3 regions of the Micromonospora sp. NPDC048999 genome follow, and region 2 is predicted to be linked to each of the others. Evidence: riboswitches for the same ligand, from Rfam matches in the RefSeq annotation. Region 2 holds a riboswitch; each other region holds the start of a gene.
What was found. Region 2 has a riboswitch for cyclic di-AMP ahead of AB0C02_RS01110 (hypothetical protein). Riboswitches for the same ligand answer to the same signal wherever they lie in the genome.
Positions count from the first base shown of each region.

Region 1: another riboswitch for cyclic di-AMP. It lies ahead of AB0C02_RS18130 (C39 family peptidase); the one in region 2 lies ahead of AB0C02_RS01110 (hypothetical protein).
Region 3: another riboswitch for cyclic di-AMP. It lies ahead of AB0C02_RS03085 (NlpC/P60 family protein); the one in region 2 lies ahead of AB0C02_RS01110 (hypothetical protein).

Region 1 covers NZ_JBEZFI010000015.1:95,107-101,945, forward strand. Annotated here, with positions in the region: gene AB0C02_RS18105 (solute carrier family 23 protein) at 1-1,028, opposite strand, end outside; gene AB0C02_RS18110 (alpha-ketoglutarate-dependent dioxygenase AlkB) at 1,125-1,760, opposite strand; gene AB0C02_RS18115 (polysaccharide pyruvyl transferase family protein) at 1,801-3,129, opposite strand; gene AB0C02_RS18120 (hypothetical protein) at 3,397-3,861, shown strand; gene AB0C02_RS18125 (hypothetical protein) at 4,044-4,814, shown strand; cyclic di-AMP (ydaO/yuaA leader) riboswitch at 5,102-5,243, shown strand; gene AB0C02_RS18130 (C39 family peptidase) at 5,460-6,371, shown strand; gene AB0C02_RS18135 (alpha/beta fold hydrolase) at 6,474-6,839, shown strand, end outside.
Region 2 covers NZ_JBEZFI010000001.1:219,074-225,912, reverse strand. Annotated here, with positions in the region: gene AB0C02_RS01115 (carbonic anhydrase) at 78-695, shown strand; gene AB0C02_RS01110 (hypothetical protein) at 692-1,711, opposite strand; cyclic di-AMP (ydaO/yuaA leader) riboswitch at 1,715-1,846, opposite strand; gene AB0C02_RS01105 (metal-sensitive transcriptional regulator) at 2,056-2,355, opposite strand; gene AB0C02_RS01100 (copper ion binding protein) at 2,452-2,655, shown strand; gene AB0C02_RS01095 (hypothetical protein) at 2,652-2,849, shown strand; gene AB0C02_RS01090 (heavy metal translocating P-type ATPase) at 2,864-5,119, shown strand; gene AB0C02_RS01085 (CsbD family protein) at 5,217-5,390, shown strand; gene AB0C02_RS01080 (sigma-70 family RNA polymerase sigma factor) at 5,400-6,659, opposite strand; gene AB0C02_RS01075 (YciI family protein) at 6,656-6,839, opposite strand, start outside.
Region 3 covers NZ_JBEZFI010000001.1:631,802-638,640, reverse strand. Annotated here, with positions in the region: gene AB0C02_RS03100 ((Fe-S)-binding protein) at 1-1,944, shown strand, start outside; gene AB0C02_RS03095 (NlpC/P60 family protein) at 2,255-3,268, shown strand; gene AB0C02_RS03090 (N-acetylmuramoyl-L-alanine amidase) at 3,354-5,390, opposite strand; cyclic di-AMP (ydaO/yuaA leader) riboswitch at 5,626-5,763, shown strand; gene AB0C02_RS03085 (NlpC/P60 family protein) at 5,899-6,810, shown strand.

The sequences.
Region 1 (6,839 bases), on a different contig from region 2:
CCGAACTTCGGGCTCAGCCCGAGCAGCACCGCCGCCAGACCGGCCACCCAGTACGCGGCGGTCGAGTAGACCCGGGTCGCCGCCATCACGCCGATGTTCTCCGCGTACGTGGTCGTGCCGGAACCGCCGCCCGAGCCGGCGAGCACGGTGGCGATGCCGTCGCCGAGGAACGCGCGGCCCATGTCGCGGTCGAGGTTGCGGCCGGTCATCGCGGCGACCGCCTTGACGTGTCCGGCGTTCTCCGCGATCAGCACCAGGATCACCGGGATGACCAGCACCACCGCCCGCACGCTGAAGCTGGGCGTGTGGAACTGGGGCAGCCCTACCCAGGCGGCCTCCTTCAGCCCGGTGACCGCCTTCGGGTCGAGCTGGCCGAGCAGCGCGGCCAGCACCCAGCCGACCACCACGCCGAGCAGGATGGACAGCCGGGCCAGGAAGCCCCGGAAGACCACGGTGGCGAGCAGGATCGCGGCCAGGGTGACCACGGCGATCAGTGGCTGTGCCTTCACCCCGCCGCTGCCGCCGCCGTCCCAGGCGACCGGGGCGAGGTTGAGCCCGATCAGCGCGACGATCGCACCGGTCACCACGGGCGGCATCAGCGCGTCGATCCAGCGTGCCCCGGCCAGCTGCACCACCACGCCGACCAGCGCCAGCACCGCGCCGACCACCACGATGCCGCCGAGCGCCGGGCCGATGCCGCCGCCGGCCTTGGCGGCCAGCACCGGGGCGATGAACGCGAACGACGAGCCCAGGTACGAGGGCAGCCGGTTGCCGGTGATCAGCAGGAAGAGCAGCGTGCCGAGCCCGGAGAAGAAGAGCGTGGTGGCCGGGGGGAAGCCGGTGATCAGAGGCACGGTGAAGGTGGCGCCGAACATCGCGACCACGTGCTGCACGCCGACGCCGACCGTGCGCGGCCAGGAGAGCCGCTGCTCGGGATGCACCACGTCGCCGGGCCGGACGGACCGGCCGTCGCCGTGTAGCTGCCAGGGAGACCAGCCGGATCGCGGCTCGGTGGGGGACTGGGTCATGCTGCGCCCTTCGCGTCGAGAGGTGACGGGGGCGTGATCTCGACCCTGAGAGCTGTTTGTATCACGGCGCCGGGCGCGGCCCGGAGCCGGCTGGTGTCAGGCCACCCCGGTCGGACGGAACTGGACGCTGACCCGGGGACCGACCGGCCGGGCGGTCTTCGGCACGGCGTGCTCCCAGGTGCGCTGGCAGGAGCCGCCCATGATCACCAGGTCGCCGTGGCCGAGCGGGAAGCGCAGACTCGGCCCGCCGCCGCGGGAACGCAACAGGAGTGGACGCGGGGAGCCGAAGGAGACGATGGCGACCATGGTGTCGACGTGGGCCGACCGGCCCAGGGTGTCGCCGTGCCAGGCGACGCTGTCTCGGCCGTCGCGGTAGAGGCACATCCCGGCGGTGACGAAGGGCTCACCCAACTCGGCCGCGTAGTGCCGGGTGAGCGCCGCGCGCGCCGCCGTGAGCACCGGGTGGGGCAGCGGCCGTCCGGCGGCGTACCAGCAGAGCAGGCGGGGGACGTCGACCTCGTTGTCGTACATGGTGCGGCGCTCGGCCCGCCAGGGGACGTCGCGCAGCAGGACGTCGAGCACCGGGTCGGAGCCCCGTACCCAGCCCGGCAGGTGGTCGACCCAGGCGCCGTGGCTCAGCTGGTGCCGGCGCAGCCGGCCGGCGAGCGGGCCCAGAGCCGGCCCCTGCGCGGCGAAGTCGAGCATCGAGGGCTGGTACGCGAGGTCGGGCACGTCGCCGATCCTACCCGGCGATCGAACAGGCGTACGAGGATCAGCGCCGCAGCATCCGGCGGACCGGTCCCCGGACGGCCTGCCGTACCCGCTCGCGCAACTGCTGGGCCTGCAGCGAGTCGATGGTTTCCTGCATCGTCTTGTTCTGGTCCCGCAGCAACTGGATCCGGGTCAGCAGGTCCTCGGTGGCGGTGGCGGTGGCCGGCCGCACCGCGGGCGGGTAGGTGGTCTCGCGGACCCGCTGGTCGAAGCGGGCGGCGCTGTCCCCGTCGGCGAAGACGTTGCCGAGATCGTGTCGGGCGAGGAAGTCGATGATCCGCGTGAAGCGGGCTTTGTGGCCCTCGTTGAAGCTCGTGTAGTCGGCCTCCGCGTAGAGGTCGGCGGCGTCGACGTCCGCTGGGACGTCGCGCATGATCCGGTACGGGATGCCGAAGTAGCGGGCCAGCTCCAGGGTGCGCGAGTCGTGCGCGAAGAGGTAGCCGGGAATGCCGGCGAGCAGCGCCGTGATGGTGCCGTGGATCCGGGTGCCGAAGGCGAAGTCGAACCCGGAAAGGTACGACATCCAGGTCCACGGATCGACGAACATCCGCACCTTGTCCTCGACGAAGAGCGGGTGCGAGGTGTGCACCGGAATGCCGCTCTGCTTGCCCCGCTGCTCGGCGGCGTCGCCGTAGAGCAGCGTGCCGAGGGTCTTCAGGTCCTGCGGCAGGTAGCGCAGGTTCGGGTAGCGCTGGTGGTGGTGGCTGACGATCTTGGCCATCGAGGAGACGTACGGCGAGATGGTGAGCGCGATCCGGTCGTCGGTGCCCAGCGACGCCTTCGGCTTGTCGATCCGGAAGCTGTCACCGTGCAGGAACATCGACGGACAGCCGATCTGCTCCACCGCGGAGAACCCCAGGGTGCGCAGGTAGTCCTCGGTGACCTCGCCGCGTACGCCGATGCTGTGCGAGCGGTCGAGCACCGCCCGACAGAACGCGCTCACCGGCTTGTCGATCGGGCGCAGGTACTCCCGGTCGCCGTCGACGTTGGTCTGCACCCCGACCCCGAGCACCACCACCGGGATCTTCAACCGCTCGATCAGCCGGGTCATCGACTCCAGCCGGTGCGCGTAGCTGCGCCGGAACGCGTTGGCCAGCGGGACCACGAAAACGTCGTACTTCTCGTTGATCTCGGCCGCGGTGCGCGGGTCGGGCCGGAACCACCGCGACGGGGTGATCTCCGCCGTCGAGGTGGCCAGCAGCTTGTACGCGGCGTGACTGAAGACCAGGTTTCCGTTGTTGTCGCCGATCCAGTTCCGTTCGAAGGTATCCTCCGGGGTGATGACGTCGAACGGGCCCTTGCGGCCGCGCAGAAAAATCCGCTGATGCATCCGGAGCTGTCCACCTTCCATCCCGGGCACCGCGTGCCCGGCGGGAACCGGACCGGCCCGGCCAGCGTGCGATCCCCGTTCCATGCAGGAACCGCGATTTTAGGCCATCGGGTGAACTCGATGGAAATCCGCTCATCGGGCGGCCGGCCCGTCGCGCTCCGCGCCCCGCGCACCCGCCGTTTGTCCGGTTCGGCACCCCCCGGGCCGGCCGGTGCGACACGCCCGGCGAAGGTGCGTTCCGGTCGTTTCGGCGGTAATTTGGGGCCCGTGCTTCCGATCGTGCTCACCTGTCCCATGTGGTGGGTGGCGCGCTGGACGGCCCGCATGCTGGCCAGCCTGGCCGTGGTCGTCTCCTGTTCCCTCGGCGCCGCCGCGGTGCCCCTCGGCCCGGCCGTGGCGGCTCAGGCGGCCGCCAACACCCTCGCCGTCGACCCGCCGACCCTGCGGGCGGCGCGCCCCGGCAGCCCCGAGCCCGGTTCCGCCCGCCGGGTCCTGATCCGCTGGTCCGATTCGGCCGCCGAGGCGGCCGGCCCGGCCGCGTCCGGCGCCGTGGTCGGCTCCGACGCGCGCGCTGGACAGCAGGGGCCCGGCTTCGGCGCGGTGGGCATCCCGGTCGGCGTGCCCGACCCGGCGGCACGGCGCGGGGTCGAGGTCGCCCCGGTGGACCGGCAGCCCGTCCTGACCGGGCTGCTCCCGGCGGCCGTCGGCTCCCGGGCCCCGCCGGCCCGCTGACGGTTCCCGGGCCCGCCCGGCCCGTCGACGACCTCGCGGGCCACGGCCCGTGTTCGCCGTACCGACCGAACCCTCACCCGCACCTGCCCGACGGCGGCCCCGGCGGCGCCCACCCCCGGTCGCGCCCCGCCCCGGGCGCTCGTGCGGACCTCTTGCCACGTCGTTCCCGTGAGGTGCCGACCATGCAGAAGACCGTTCTCTACCACTTCCTCACCGGTGTCCCCGCAGCCGTCGCCATCTGGTCGATCCTGCTCGTGCTCGCCCTGGCCGTGCTGGCCGTGCTGGTCACCCGGCCGGAACGCCCGATGGATCCCGGCCCCGATCCGGCCGCCGAGGAGGCGGCCCGCCGCGCCGACCTGCGCCGGTACGCCGACGAGGTGGCGGTGGCCGCCGCCGGGGCCGCGCAGAGCGCCCGCCGGCGTCGCGAGCAGTGGCTGACCGTCCAGGCGGCGGCCGAGCGGGCCTGGCGGGCGTACGACGGGGCCGAGGCGACCGCCCGACGCCTCGCCGGCACCGCCGTGCTGCCCGAGCCGCGTACCCCGCGCACGCCGGCCGAGTACGCGGCCCGGGAGCGGTGGCTGCACCGCGCGGCGATGGCGGCGCACTGGCGGGGCGATCTGACCGCTCGGCAACTCGCCGACGTCCTCGCCGGCCGCAACGGGTGGGACCCGCGGCGGCACCCGGCCGAGCAGGAGATCGTCCTGGCCCGGGCAGTACGCGACGGCCGGCGGGCCGGCTGGCGAGCCGCCGCCGAGCGGGAGCAGCGGGCGTGGCGCGACGCCGAGGTGGCCGTCGACGCAGCCCGGACCCTGGCCGCCGAGGCGTACGCCGCCGCCGCGGCGCTGCGCCCCGGCCCGGTCCCGGTGCGCGGCACCGGGCCGGTGGCCCCGGCTCGCGCGGCTGTACCGGCCGGCGTCCGCGCCGCCCGCTTCCGTCCGGCGCGGGTCGGCTGAATCGTTACCCAAATCCGGTGAGCCAGCTCACCCGAGCGGAGAAACGGTCATCCGGGTCGGCTCGGGTGATCGATCCCGCGATTCCGGGCCGATCGTCCACCCGATGTCCGATTCACGCCCGACGGTTCCGCGATAACTGCTCGTCCCATTGAGTAGCGTCAGTCGCTCGCTGTTCCGGTCGGCACCGCCGATTCCGATGTTTAAGCAGGTGGGAGCGCTTGGCAGATGGCAGACCCGCCGGTAGTGTCGGCGCGTCCGGTGCGGTTCCCGATCGCAGATGGCGACGCCGTGCCGACCCGCTCAATCGTGATCTCACGAACCGGGGACCCAGAGCAACACCGGGGTGAATCCGCGAGCTACGGCCCGCGGTAGGGCGTACTTCCCGCCCGAATCCGTCAGCTAACCCGGTAGGCGGTTACGGAAGGAGTGCCAGCCTCGTGCGCACCACCCCCCGTTCCTCCCCAATCCTCCACGGCGTCGCGGTGCCCTTGCTCGCCTGACCGGCGAGTCGGATTCCGGTAACCGCCCCCGTAGCCCGGTCCACCGGGCTCGTCCCCTTCCCGCGGCATCCCGCCCAGAAACGTGCGTGAGTTCCTCCGCACGTCGGGCCGGCGTGTGCCCGCTCAGGACCCCGTGGAGGAACACGTGAAGCACCGTCTGAACCTTGAACTGCGGCTGAAGCGTCAACTGCGACGCCTCGCGACCGAGCGCTCGTACCAGATCGTTGCCGGCTCCGCAGCGGCCCTCGTGCTGGCCGGCGGGACCGCTGCCGCGCTGACCACCGGCGACGAGGCGCCCGTCCGCCAGGAGCGCACGGCCGCCGTCGCCGAGCTGGCCCCCCAGCCCGTCGAGGTCGCCGCCAACGGCGAGGTGCAAGCCGCCGCTGCTGCCCCCTCCCCGTCCGACTCGCCGAGTCCGTCGCCGTCGGCCGCGCCGTCCGACTCTCCGTCCGCCGCGCCGTCCGACTCGCCGAGCGCGTCGCCGTCGGCGAAGCCCAGCACCGCCAAGGCGGACCCGGATGTGACCCCCGCGGAGCAGCCGAAGCCGCCGTCGACCAAGGTGCTCGACTACGACTACCAGGCGCAGACCGCCTACTGGAACTGCGGCCCGGCCGCGGTGCGTAACGCCCTGAGCGCGACCGGCATCGAGACCACCCAGGACGCGATGGCCGTCCCGCTGCACGCCGGCGTGAACGGCACGGACTCCGCCGAGGACACCACCCGGGGCTTGAACCAGATGGTCAAGGGCAGCCCGTACCAGACGCACATGATCTCCGGCCAGGCCGCGACCCCGGCGCAGATGGACCAGCTCCAGGCCGACCTGGTCAACGCGATCGGCGACGGCCGGGGCGTCGTGGTCAACATCGCCGGCTCCGCCACCGACACCAGCGGCGGCTGGCACTCGTTCCCCGGCGGCCACTACATCGCCGTGGTCGGCTACAAGGACGACGGCCGGACCGCGCTGATCGCCGACTCGGCGAACCCGTCGGTGCCGTCGTACTGGATCACCACCATCAACCTGGCGAACTGGGCCGCCACCCGCGGCTACTCGGCCTGATCCCACCCTCCCCCCGTCGGGCACCGGCTCCTGCGAGCCGGTGCCCGACTCCGTACGCGGGTGTCTCGCGTGTCGCGCCGGTCCGGTGGCACACTGCGCCGTATGGCCGATGAGACGGGTACTCGCCAGCTGCTGCTGCTGCACGGCCTGGGCGCCACCGGCGAGGTGTGGCTGCCCTGGGCGCCGCTGCTGGAGCGCCGCTGGGCGGGCCGCTGGCTCGCTCCCGACCTGGCCGGCCACGGCTGGTCGCCGCCGCTGCCGGCGTACTCCTTCGAGGCCCTCGCGGAGCGGGTGGTGGCGGGGCTCGGCCCGTTGGCTGAGCGACTCGGCCCCCGGGACCGGTTGGTGCTGCTCGGGCACTCGCTCGGCGGGGTGGTGGCACTGGCGTTGGCCGCGCGGTCGCGGCGGCTGCCGGTCGACGCGGTGATCGGGCTGGGCATCAAGGTCGGCTGGACGCCGGCCGAGCTG
Region 2 (6,839 bases):
GACCGTGGGTTTTGCGGCCCTCTCCGCCGCCGACCGGGCCCGACCCGGTCGTATCGCGTGAGGACGAGGTGACTGTTGTGACGCCGACCACTCCCGATCAGGCGCTCGGCGAGCTGTACGCCGGCAACCGTCGTTTCGTCACCGGCGTACCCCGTCACCCGAACCAGGATGCCGATCACCGGGCCGCGGTCGCCGACGGTCAGCACCCCTTCGCGGTGATCGTCGGCTGCTCCGACTCCCGGCTCGCCGCCGAGATCATCTTCGACCGCGGCCTCGGGGACCTCTTCGTGGTGCGGACCGCCGGCCACACCGTCGGCCCCGAGGTGCTCGGCAGCGTCGAGTACGCGATCACCGTGCTCGGCACCCCGCTGGTCGTGGTGCTCGGCCACGACTCCTGCGGAGCGGTGCAGGCCGCCCGCGAGGCGGTCGCCACCGGCACCTCTCCCGCGGGGCACCTCGGTGCGCTGGTGGAGGCCGTCGTGCCCAGCGTGCGCCGGGCGGCCCGACAGGGAATCGAGGACGTGGACGGGATCGTCGACATCCACATCGCGCAGACCGTGGAGACGCTGCTGGCCGGGTCCGCCGTGCTCGCGGAGCGGGTGGCCGGCGGCCACTGCGCGGTGGCCGGCATGTCGTACCGGCTCAGCGCGGGCGAGGTGCGGACGGTGGCCGAGATGCCCGCCGGCACGCCCTAGAGCAGCGACATGTGTACGTGGTCGGTGTGGTTGGACGGCCCGCTGTAGGACTTCCAGCCGGTCGCCGGGAACCAGATCTGCCGGTTCCAGATCACGTAGTAGATGCCCAGCCGGTCGGCGTTGCGAATGAGGAAGGCGGCGACGTTGTTGCCGTACATCCGCATGTCGTCGTTGTGCCAGGGCGAGAAACCGCTGTTCTGCAGCGACCAGTCGCAGGCCCGGCCCTTCGGGTGCTCCCACGGCCCGCCGGGGCGGTAGCAGCTCACGAAGCGGTTGAAGCCGGCCCGCTTGACCTCCTTGTAGGCGTGCAGGGTGCGCGGGGTGATGTAGCCCGAGGTGGTGGGGTCCTTCGCAGTGCGTGACTCGGGCTTCCACGTCCCGTCGGAGTTGCGACCGGGCCCGATCCGGGCGACCGGCGAGGTGGCCGAGACCAGGCCGCCGGTGAAGCCGCGGCCACCGACCAGCGCCAGCGACTTCTCCGCCTCGGCCTTCGCGCGGGCCATCGCGTTGGTCTGCTTCAGCTGCTCGCGTACCTCGGCGTCGAGCGCGGTCTTGGCCTGCTCCGCGCGGGTCTTCGCCTCGTTGATCGCCGCGAGCTTCTGCGCGTTGACGAGGTTCAGCTCGTCCAGGCCGGCGGCCCGCTCGACGAACGCGTCGGGGGTGTTGCTCTCCAGCAGTACGGCCAGTACGCCGATCCGGCCGGTGCGGTAAGACTGCGCGGCGATCTGGCCGACCTGTGGGCGCAGCGCGTCGAGTTCGGCCCGCGCCGCGTTCACCTCGAGGGCCAGTTGAAGCTGGCGCTTCTCCGAAGCCTTGAGCTTTGCCTTGGCCTGGAGATAGGCGCGGTTCGCGGCGTCGATGACGTCCGTGATGAGCGGAGGGTCGTCGTCCTCCTCGTGCCCGGACGGGTTGGGGCTGGGGGGCGCGGCCGGGGCCGGGATCGGCCCGGCGACGATGGCAAACGCGGTCAGCACGGCCACCACGGGTGTCAACCAGCGGCGCAGGGGTGCCGTCACAATCGTTCCTTCCTTCGACCGCCGACCGGGTTAGCTGCCGGGTTCGGGGCGGAACTGGCCCCTACCGCTCGCGCGGATTCACCCCAGGTACCTGGTTCCCCGGCTCGCCCTCGGGCGATTGGGCGGCGGCACCGCAGGCGCCGATGCGCGCCTTCGGCGGTGACCGGCAGCGACGTTACCTGAGAGCCCCTGCGTCGATCTACGCCCGGAAGCCGGCCAATAGCGCGATTTCGTCGTAGCCCTGCGTGATCAGTATCGCGTTGGAAATCGGTGGTTACGCTGCGCAGCGTCACCATGCAACCTGCGTGCTGCCGTCCGGGCTTCGGCCCGGCCCCGGCTCCTGGTCAGCCGCGTTTCATCAGCCGGCCGACGGCGGCCATCATCTCGGTGGCCATCTCGTCGGCGCGGCCCTCGGCGGCACCCTCCCGCATGCAGTGCCGGGCGTGCCCGTCGAGCAACCCGAGGCCGACCTTGTCCAGGGCGGCCTGGATGGCGGAGATCTGGGTCAGCACGTCGATGCAGTAGCGGTCGTCCTCGACCATCTTTTCGATGCCGCGGACCTGGCCCTCGATACGGCGGAGCCGCGCGAGCAGCTGTTCCTTGCTGGCGGTGTAGCCCCGGGTCGGGGTCGTCGGTGCGGTCATGACGTCGAGGATAGCGTACCCCTAGGGGGTATGGTACGTTCGCTGTCGGGGGTCGATACCCCCACCGGGTAGCGGTAATGGAAGGAAAAACTCGCGATGGTTACCACCACGTACCAGGTGCAGGGCATGACCTGTGAGCACTGCGTCAAGTCGGTCAGCGCCGAGGTGGGCGCGATCCCGGGCGTCAGTGACGTCCAGGTCGACCTGGCCGCCGGCAGTGTCACGGTCACCAGCGAGGGCCCGTTGGACACGGACGCCGTCCGCGCCGCCGTGGACGAGGCCGGTTACGACCTCCAGTGAACACGGTGACGAAGGTGGGCGGTTTCATCCTCGGCCTCGTGGCGGTGTTCGGCACGGCGTACGGGGTCGGCCAGCTGACCGGCCCCGTCACGCCCGCCGTCGAGACCCGCCACGACGCCACCGACCCCGGCCACCCCGGCGATGGGCGGTCCCCGGACGCCGAGCATGGCGTCCACGATCACGGGCACAATTGACCGGAGGTGCCGCGATGACATCAACCGCTTCGTCCCTGCCGCTCGCGCCGAACCTGATCGAGCTCACGATCGGCGGCATGACCTGCGCCTCCTGCGCCGCCCGGATCGAGAAGAAGCTCAACCGGATGGACGGCGTCGAGGCCACGGTCAACTACGCCACCGAGAAGGCCGCCGTCCGGTACGCCGACGACGTCACCCCGGCCGACCTGATCGCCACGGTGGAGAAGACCGGCTACACGGCCGCCGTGCCACCGCCGCCAGCCCAGGCCCCGGCCGAGGCGCCCGCCGAGCCGGCGGACGAGCTGGGCGGGCTGCGTACCCGGCTCTGGGTGTCGGCCGTGCTGGCCGTGCCGGTGATCCTGCTCGCCATGGTGCCGGCCTGGCAGTTCACCTCCTGGCAGTGGGCATCGCTGACCCTGGCCGCACCGGTCGTGGTCTACGGCGGGCTGCCGTTCCACCGGGCCGCCTGGATCAACCTGCGGCACGGCGCGGCGACCATGGACACCCTGGTGTCGCTCGGCACGCTCGCCGCGTTCGGCTGGTCACTCTGGGCGCTCTTCCTCGGCGACGCCGGGATACCCGGAATGACCCATCCGTTCCGCCTCGACATCACCCGCACCGACGGCGCCGGCAACATCTACCTGGAGGCGGCGGCCGGGGTGACCGTCTTCATCCTGGCGGGGCGCTACTTCGAGGCCCGGTCCAAGCGGACCGCCGGGGCCGCCCTGCGGGCGCTGCTCGAACTGGGCGCCAAGAACGTCGCGGTGCTCCGCGACGGGCAGGAGACCCGGATCCCGGTGGACCAGCTCGCGGTCGGCGACCGGTTCGTGGTCCGGCCGGGCGAGAAGATCGCCACCGACGGCGTCGTCGAGGAGGGCACCTCGGCGGTGGACGCCAGCATGCTCACCGGCGAGTCCGTGCCGGTCGAGGTCGGGCCCGGTGACACCGTCGTCGGGGCCACCGTCAACGCCGGCGGCCGGCTGGTCGTCCGGGCCACCCGGATCGGCGGCGACACCCAGCTCGCCCAGATGGCGAAGCTGGTGGAGCAGGCGCAGACCGGCAAGGCGGCCGTGCAGCGGCTCGCCGACCGGATCTCCGGGGTGTTCGTGCCGATCGTGATCGCGCTGGCCGTCGGCACGCTGGGCTGGTGGCTCGGCGCCGGAGGCGGGGCGACGGCCGCCTTCACCGCGGCGGTGGCTGTGCTGATCATCGCCTGCCCGTGCGCCCTCGGCCTGGCCACCCCGACCGCGCTGCTGGTCGGCACCGGGCGGGGCGCCCAGCTCGGCATCCTGATCAAGGGACCGGAGGTGCTGGAGTCCACCCGCCAGGTCGACACCGTGGTGCTGGACAAGACCGGCACCGTCACCACCGGGCGGATGACCCTGGTGGAGGTGCTTCCCGCCGCCGGCCAGGACGCCGACGAGTTGCTGCGGCTGGCCGGCGCGCTGGAGGCGGCCTCCGAGCACCCGATCGCCCGGGCGGTCGCCGAGGGCGCGGCACAGGTGGGACCGCTGCCGGCGGTCACCGGCTTCGCCAACGCCGAGGGGCTCGGCGTGACCGGGTCGGTCGACGGCCGGGACCTGGTGGTCGGGCGGCTCCGGCTGCTTCGGGAGCGAGGCCTCGACGTACCGGAGGCGGTCGTGCAGGCTGCGGCCGACGCGGAGGCCGCCGGGCGGACGGCGGTCCTCGCCGGCTGGGACGGCCGGGCCCGTGGCGTGCTCGCGGTGGCCGACGTGGTGAAACCGACCAGCCGGGCCGCGGTCGCGCGGCTGCGCGAACTGGGGCTTGCCCCGGTGCTGCTGACCGGTGACAACACCACGGTCGCCCGGGCGGTGGCCGCCGAGGTCGGCATCGATCAGGTGATCGCCGAGGTGCTGCCCGCCGACAAGGTGGACGTGGTGCGGCGCCTCCAGGCCGAGGGGCGGACGGTCGCGATGGTCGGCGACGGCATCAACGACGCCGCCGCGCTGGCCCAGGCCGACCTCGGGCTGGCCATGGGTACCGGCGCCGACGTGGCGATCGAGGCGTCCGACCTGACGCTGGTCCGGGGCGACCTGACGGCCGCGGTAGACGCCATCCAGCTCTCTCGCCGGACGCTGCGCATCATCAAGGGCAACCTGTTCTGGGCCTTCGCCTACAACGTGGCGGCCCTGCCGCTGGCCGCCGCCGGCCTGCTCAACCCGATGATCGCCGGTGCCGCGATGGCCTTCTCGTCGGTGTTCGTGGTGGCGAACAGCCTCCGGCTGCGCCGTTTCCGCCCGGCCGCCTGAGCTGGCGCGTCGCGTCACCTCTGTGAAATCGGCGATTGAGTGGCCGGATGGCGGGGTATCTCCATCGCGTCACGGAAACCGCTGAGTGGAGGTTCCCATGGGCATGGATGACAAGATCAACAATGCGGCCGAGAAGAGCGCCGGCAAGATCAAGGAGAGTGCCGGCCGGGCCACCGACAACGAGCGTCTCGAGGCCGAGGGCCGCGCCGACCAGACCAAGGCCAACCTCAAGCAGGCCGGTGAAAAGATCAAGGACGCCTTCAAGAGCTGACGTACGTTCCTACGCGCGCCTGGCCGGCACCCCGCCGACCAGGCGCGCGGCGCGTAGCTCCAGATAGCGCTGCTCGGGCCGGCTGGTGGTCGCCCGCGCGGCGGCCAGGTACGACTCCCGCGCCTCGTCGCGCTCGCCGGCCAGCTCCAGCAGGTGCGCGCGGACGGCGGCGAGCCGGTGGTGCCCGGCGATGCGCTCGTCGGCGGCCAGCGGCGCCAGCAGGGCGAGCCCGGCCCGGGGGCCGTCCACCATGGCCACCGCGGCGGCCTGGTTGAGGGTGACCATCGGGTTCGGTGCGATCCGGGCGAGTACCCGGTAGAGCCCGACGATCTGCTGCCAGTCCGTCTCCGCCGCCGTCGACGCCTCGGCGTGCACCGCCGCGATCGCCGCCTGCACCTGGTACTGCCCGGGTGGCGACCAGGTCAACGCCGCGGTCACCAGGGCGATCCCCTCCTCGATCTCCCGCCGGTCCCAGCGGGTGCGGTCCTGCTCGGACAGGGGGACCAGGTCCCCGGCCGGGCCGGTCCGGGCGGCCCGGTGCGCGTCGGTGAGCAGCATCAACGCCAGCAGTCCGGTGACCTCGCCGTCGTCCGGGAGCAGCCGGTGCAGGTCCCGGGCCAGCCGGATCGCCTCGCCGGTCAGCTCAGCCCGATGCAGCTCACCGCCGCTGGAGGCGGTGTAGCCCTCATTGAAGATCAGATATAGGACGTGCAGCACGGCGCGCAGCCGCTCGTCGCGGTCGGCGGCCGACGGCAACACGAAGCGGGCGCCCGCCGCCTCGACCCGCTGTTTGGCGCGGCGGATCCGCTGGCTCATCGTCGCCTCAGGCACCAGGTATGCCCGAGCGATCTCCGCCGTGCTCAGCCCGCCGACCGCCCGCAACGTGAGCGCCACCTGGGCGGCGCCGGTGAGCGCCGGATGGCAGCAGAGGAACAGCAGCTTCAGCGTGTCGTCCCCGGTCGGCGGCTCCTCGTCGGCGGCCGGTGCGACCGCCGCGTACGCCGGCTCCCGGATCGCCACCGCGACCTCGCGGTTGCGGCGGGCCCGCTCACTGCGCCACTCGTCGGTGAGCCGGCGGGTCGCCACGGTGACCAGCCACGAGCGGGGGCGGTCCGGGATGCCCTGCTCCGGCCACTGGGTGGCGGCGGCGACCAGCGCCTCCTGGACGGCGTCCTCGCACGCGTAGAACTGGCCGTGCCGGCGGACGAGCACGCCGAGGACCTGCGGCGCGAGGCTGCGCAGCAGGTCCTCGACGCGCGCGGATGTCACATCTCCGCCCCGGCCTGGTGCATCAACGCGCGGATCTCCAGCGCACCGAAGCCATGCCGCACGTCCGGCCAGTTCGCGGCGATCTCCGCGGCCCGCTGCGGGGTCTCGCAGTCGACCATCAGGTAGCCGGCGAACTGCTCCTTGCTCTCCACGAACGGCCCGTCGGTGATCTCGACGCCA
Region 3 (6,839 bases), 410 kb from region 2:
CTGGTGCTTGAGGCGTACTTCGAGGTGGTCACGCCGGGCGGCGAACTGCCGATCATCGGGCACTGGACGGTCTTCGGCCTGGCCACCGAGATCATCGGCGTCCTCGGCCTGGTCGGCATCCTGGTGCTGATGGCGATTCGGCTGCGCAACCGGCCCACCCGGCCCGGCGTGCGGTCCCGGTTCGCCGGCTCCACCATGTGGCAGGGCTACTTCGTCGAGTGGGTCGTGCTGCTGGTCCTGATCTTCGGGTTCCTGATCCGTGGCTTCAAGGTCGCCACCGACCAGTTCGCGTACCCGGCTTGGGCCACCCCGGTCAGCCACGCCCTCGGCGGCGCGCTCCCGGCCTGGACGGCCGGCGTCAGCGTCGCCGCCCTCGTCAAGATCGTCATCTCGATGACCTGGCTCATCGTGATCTCGCTGAACGTGACCATGGGCGTCGCCTGGCACCGCTTCCTGGCGTTCCCCAACATCTTCTTCAAGCGGGAGCCGGAGAAGCCGGCTGGCTCCGGCCTCGGCGCGCTGCGGCCGATGATGAGCGACGGCAAGCCGCTCGACTTCGAGGAGGCCGACCCGGAGAAGGATCAGTTCGGCGTCGCCCAGGTCGAGCAGTTCACCTGGAAGGGCCTGCTCGACTTCAGCACCTGCACCGAGTGTGGCCGCTGCCAGTCGCAGTGCCCGGCCTGGAACACCGGCAAGCCGCTGTCGCCGAAGCTGCTCGTGCTGAGCCTGCGGGACCACGCGTACGCCAAGGCGCCCTACCTGCTCGCCGGCGGCGGCAAGGACCTGACCGGCGAGGAGAAGGCCACCGAGGAGCAGCTCGCGAACGTCGACGTACTGGCCCTGGCCGAGGCCGACCGGCCGCTGATCGGCACCGCCGCCGAGGGTGGCGTCATCGACCCGGACGTGCTCTGGTCGTGCACCACCTGCGGCGCCTGCGTCGAGCAGTGCCCGGTGGACATCGAGCACGTCGACCACATCGTCGACATGCGCCGATACCAGGTGCTGATCGAGTCGAGCTTCCCCTCCGAGGCCGGCGTCATGCTGCGCAACCTGGAGAACAAGGGCAACCCGTGGGGCGCCCCGCAGAACACCCGCGAGGACTGGACCAAGGGCCTCGACTTCGAGGTGCCGCGGGTCGGCGAGGTCGAGGACTTCGAGTACCTGTTCTGGGTCGGCTGTGCCGGCGCGTTCGAGGACCGGGCCAAGAAGACCACCCGGGCGGTCGCCACGCTGCTGCACGAGGCGGGCGTCTCCTTCGCCATCCTCGGCGAGGGTGAGACCTGCACCGGTGACCCGGCCCGCCGGATCGGCAACGAGTTCGTCTTCCAGATGCTCGCCCAGCAGAACGTCGAGACGCTGAACGAGGCGTTCGAGGGCCGGGAGAAGAGCAAGCGCAAGATCGTCGCCACCTGCCCGCACTGCTTCAACACGCTGGGCAACGAGTACGGCCAGCTCGGCGGCGAGTTCGAGGTGGTGCACCACACCCAGCTCCTGGCCCACCTGGTCGCCACCGGCAAGCTCACCCCGGTGCAACCGGTCGACGGCGGCCTGACCTACCACGACCCCTGCTACCTGGGCCGGCACAACCGGGTCTTCACCCCGCCGCGCGAGGTGCTCGGCGCCGCCCTCGGTTCCGCCGAGATCACCGAGATGCCGCGGAACAGCGAGCGCTCCTTCTGCTGCGGCGCCGGCGGTGCCCGGATGTGGATGGAGGAGAAGATCGGCAAGCGGATCAACGTGGACCGGGTCGAGGAGGCCATGTCCACCGGGGCGAAGACCATCGCGGTCGGCTGCCCGTTCTGCTCGACGATGCTCAGCGACGGGGTCAACGGCAAGGGCGCCGGCGAGCAGGTCGAGGTCGTCGACGTGGCCAGCGTGCTGCTCCGCTCGGTCAAGCCGGAGGCCACGGCCGGTGACAAGGAGGCCGAGCCGGTCGCCGGCTGAGGCGTACGCCGGGACCGGCGCAACCGCGACGGCGGTGGCACCCACGCGAGGTGCCACCGCCGTCGCGGTCAGGAGCCGGCGGTGGTGGTGGCGGTCCTGCCCTCCCCGATGGCGAATTGACGACAATGGCTGACAGGGTAATGAATACCCTTTGTGTGCGAGTGATAGCGCGTACGTGACTGAGTAAACGGTCGCCTTGATTCCACCCGGTCACCTTCCCTAAGGTGGGGCACCGACCGCTGTGGTCGTCTGCCTCGACCCTCCCTCACCCGAGGCGCCCGGCGGTCGGTTGCAAAAGGAGTCCGTGCCGGTGGCAACCATGCCTCCTGATCGTCACGCCCCGAGCCATCCCCCGCTCCGACCGATCGGAACGCGCCGGGTCGTACGCCGTCTCCTCACCCTGGTCGCGGCCGTCGCGGTCGGCGCCGGGCTGCTGGCGGCGCCGGCGCACGCGGCACCGCCGTCGGTGGACGAGATCGACGCCCAGATCGACAAGCAGTGGGAACAGCTCGAGCCCACCATCGAGAGCTACAACAAGGTTCGCGCCCAGCTCAAGGTCAACCAGAAGAAGTCGGCGGATCTCGAAAAGAAGATGGTGCCGCTGGAGCTGGAGTCGGCCCTGGCGATGAACAAGGTCGGCGACATCGCCGCCCACTACTACATGAGCGGCCCCTCGCAGGAGATCGGTGCCCTGCTGGTGAGCACCAAGCCGGGTACCCTCGCCGAGCAACTCGTCATCCTCGACCGGCTGGCCCAGCAGCAGCGCAAGCAGGTCGAGAGCGTGCTCGCCATCCGCGACAAGTACAACGCGCAGAAGCAGAAGCTGGACACGTTGATCGCCGCCCAGATCAAGCAGCGCGACGAGCTGGCAGCCAAGAAGAAGCACATCGACGCTGAGATGACGCGGCTGAAGGGGATGCTGCCGAAGTCGTCGGTGCGGGTCGACGGCTGCCCGAAGATCGACGGCGTGATCGCCGCCGCCGCGCAGACCGCCATCAGGACCGCCTGCAGCAAGGTCGGCAGCTGGTACGTGTGGGGTGCCACCGGCCCGAACACGTTCGACTGCTCCGGCCTCACCCAGTTCGCGTACAAGGCGGCGGGGATCTACCTGACCCACTTCACCGGCGCGCAGTGGAACGAGGGCAAGGCCGTCTCCCGCGCCGAGGCGCGCCCCGGTGACCTGGTCTTCTTCTACAGCGACCTGCACCATGTCGGGCTCTATCTCGGCAACGGGCTGATGGTGCACGCGCCACGGACCGGGCAACCGGTGCAGGTGGCGCAGATCAGCTACCAGCCGGTCGCCGGCTTCCGCCGGCCCTACTGACCCTGCCGGCTGACTCTGTCGGCTGACCCTGTCGACCAGCACGAAGGCCCCCGGTCCAGACCGGGGGCCTTCGTCGCGTCCAGGGTCAGCGCGGAGCGCCGACCGCCGCCGGCTGGATCTGCACGTCATCGAGGTTGACGTACATCACCCGGTGGCCGAACTGGATCTGCACGTACTGCATCTTGCCGCGGACGATCGTCCGGTCACCCGGCGCCGAGCCGTCGAACGACACGGCCCGGTAGTACTCGCTCGGCAGGACGCCGCCGACCGCGTACCGCTGGCCCGCCGGGAAGGTGTACTGCAGCGGGGAGATGGCCTGGTAGGGAATCGTGGACGGGTAGGCCACCTGCTCCGGGTAGGCCCGCCCGTACACCGGGATGGTGGTCTTGCCCGGCTTGGGGGTCACCACGAAGCCGTTCGCCCACTTCGCGGTCGGCGCCGAGGCCGGGTTGTGGAACCACGCCTTCTGGCCGAGGTACCAGATCGCCGTCCAGTCGCCCTGCCGGTCGGCGAGGGCGTACGTCTGGCCGGCCGAGGCGCGGGCGCCGTGGTCGGAGATGTACATGGTGTTCGGCTGGCCGTTCGGCTGCAGCCCCAGGTCGTTGACCAGCGGCGCGGTCGGGCTCGGGCCGGTGCGCAGGATGACCGAGGAGGAGCCGCGCAGCGGGCAGGGCTGGATCGGCGGCAGGGGATTCGGGACGCCCGGGGGCTGCCGGTTGCAGCCGGTGAAGGCCGGCTGGTTGGTGGCGTAGTCCGGGTCGATGGTGACCAGCCCGGTGTGCGGGGTCCCGGTGCCCTTGAACGGCGCCTTCATCAGGTCGAAGTAGTGCGACCAGTCCCAGTACGGGCCCGGGTCCCAGTGCATCCCGGCCACATTTGCGGCGGTGATGCCGGGGACGTTGTCGTGGCCCAGGATGTGCTGCCGGTCCAGCGGGATCTGGAAGCTCAGCGCCAGGTGCCGGACCAGCTTGGCCGAGGTCCGGTACATCGCCTCGGTGTACCAGGTGCCGTGGCCGGCGAAACCCTCGTGCTCGATGCCGATCGACTTGGCGTTGACGTACCAGTTGCCGGCGTGCCAGCCGACGTTCTTCGCCTTGATGTGCTGGGCGATGTAGCCGTCCACCGAGCGCAGCGTGTAGTGCCAGCCGAGGTAGTCGGCCCGCTTGACGAGGTCGACGCTGGGACCGAAGTAGCCCTCGGTGTCGTGGATGATGATGTACTCGATCTTCTGCTGGGCCGGCCGGTTGCCGACGTCGTAGTTGCCGTAGTCGCCCGGGTCCGCGCTGAGCTTCGCGTACGGCGCGGGGATCCACTCGCAGGCCAGCCGGACCGGGCACTCCAGGCCGTCCGGCCGCTCGGCGCGGCGCAGCCCGAGCTTGTGCAGCCCGGACTCGTCCGGCTTCACCGTCGTGGCGGCGAGGGTTACCCGCTGGCCGTCGTCGGTGGTCCGGCTGGCACCCTGGCCGAGCTGGTCGTACACCTCGTCGGCGAAGGCCGCCGCGGCGTCCTCGGTGTCCGCGCCGGAATACCGGGCCACCGCGCCGTACCAGGCCGCCGGGTCGCTGCCCGCGCCGACCGGCCCACCCAGCTCCCGCTGGTACGACGCGAGCAGCGCCGCCCCGCCCCGGATGTTGGCGTCGGCGTCGGTGCGCAGCGTCTCCTTCGACTCGCCGGTGAGGTCGGCGGCGGCGTCGAGGGTCTGCAGCGACGCCTGCGGCAGTGCGTCGCCGCTCGGCTGGGCCGCAATCGCCGGGTCGAGGGAGAGCGGCCGGGACTCGTCGCCCCGGGGGTCCTCGTTTTCGTCGACGTGGGAACTGGACGGCGTCGAGGCGACCTGCGCGGCGTCGGTCAGGTGCATCGGGCCGTAGCCGCCGCTGGTGCTGGGCTGGCCCGGGTGGGTGTCCCAACGGGATTCCAGGTACGAGACGCCGAGCAGCACGCCCTGCGGCACGCCGTACTCGGCTGCCGCTGCGGCGTACTGCTGCTGGCGGTTCTGGCTGTCGCTGTTTCCACCGGCGGGGGGCGCCGCCGCGGTGGGACCGCTGGTCGCGAGAGCGGTGGCCGCCGCGACGGCGGCGGCCAGCAGCATCCGTCTGCGCGACGGCAGGGCTGTGAGGTGCATCGAACCTCCAGATAGAGATCGGGGTCACTGCTGGTTCACCCTCACTCCGTACCTGGGTTCTGGTCAACACCTTTCCGAATAACGATGCGACCCGAAGGAAACCTTCACCGCATCCGATCGTGGTTGGAAATTCGCGTACGGTGTGTCACGGCGTCGCGGGTTGCGGATCGATAACGACGGTCCCTACTCTGGTCAGTCGTCGACCGTAGGTCCACCGTCCAACCCGGGCGGTGACGGTCCGACACCGCCGAGTCGCCTCCGGGCGAGCCGGGGAACCAGGTACCTGGGGTGAATCCGCACCGCGGTGCGGTAGGGCGACTCCCTTCCCGCCCGAACCCGTCAGCTAACCCGGTAGGCGGTCAGGGAAGAAGGAGTACGGAGCCCGGTGGCACACCATGCCCCGCGGCCACCGTCGGTCCGGTCGGTCGACCGGTCGGCGGCTGCGCCGCGTTCACGCTGGTCCCGCTTAACCACCGCCCTCGCCGCACTGGCCGGCACCGCCGTCGTCTTGACCGGTGGCGCCACGGCGGCACACGCCGAACCATCCGTCACCGAGATCGAGCGCCAGATCGACCAGGACTGGAACAAGCTCGAACCGATCATCGAGCAGGTCAACGCCACCCGCGAGGACCTCGCCGCCAAGCGCAAGCAGGCCGCCACGCTGGCCAAGCAGATCGCCCCGTTGCAGGCCCAGGTCGACCAGGCCCTCCGGCAGGTCGGCGGTCTCGCCGCCGACGCGTACAAGGGCGACACCATCTCCACCGTCAACGCGCTGCTGGGCAGCCGGTCGCCCGGTGAGCTGGTCGACAGCCTGGAACTGCTCGACCGCTTCGCGTACCGCCAGCAGCAGCAGGTGCAGGCCGTGGCCGACCTGCGCGACCAGTTGGCCGCGAAGAAGAAGTCGCTGGACGACATGATCGCCCAGCTGGCCCGGACCGAGGCCCAGCTCGCGGCCCGGAAGAAGCAGATCGACGCGGAGATCGCCCGGCTGCAGAAGCTACGGCTCAAGGTGTACGGCAACGGTGGCGGCGGCCCGCTGCGCCCGGCGCCCTGCCCCGCCGGTTACCCGGGTGGCCCCGCCGGGGTGGCGGTCAAGTTCGCCTGCGCCCAGATCGGCAAGATCTACGTCTGGGGGGCCGCCGGCCCCGACCACTACGACTGCTCCGGTCTGACGATGGCGGCCTGGGCCAAGGCCGGCGTCTCACTGCCGCACAACGCCCGGCAGCAGCACGACGTCACCCAGCGGGTCAGCCGCGCCGAGCTGCGCCCCGGTGACCTGGTCTTCTACTACAGCGACATACACCACGTCGCGATGTACGTCGGCGACGGCTGGGTGGTGCACGCCTCCGAGTCGGGCAAACCGATCACGATGAAACGCGTCGACGACGGCCAGATCAACAGCTACGGCCGCCCGGGCTGACCGGTTTGCAGGGGCTCCCGCGTCGCGGG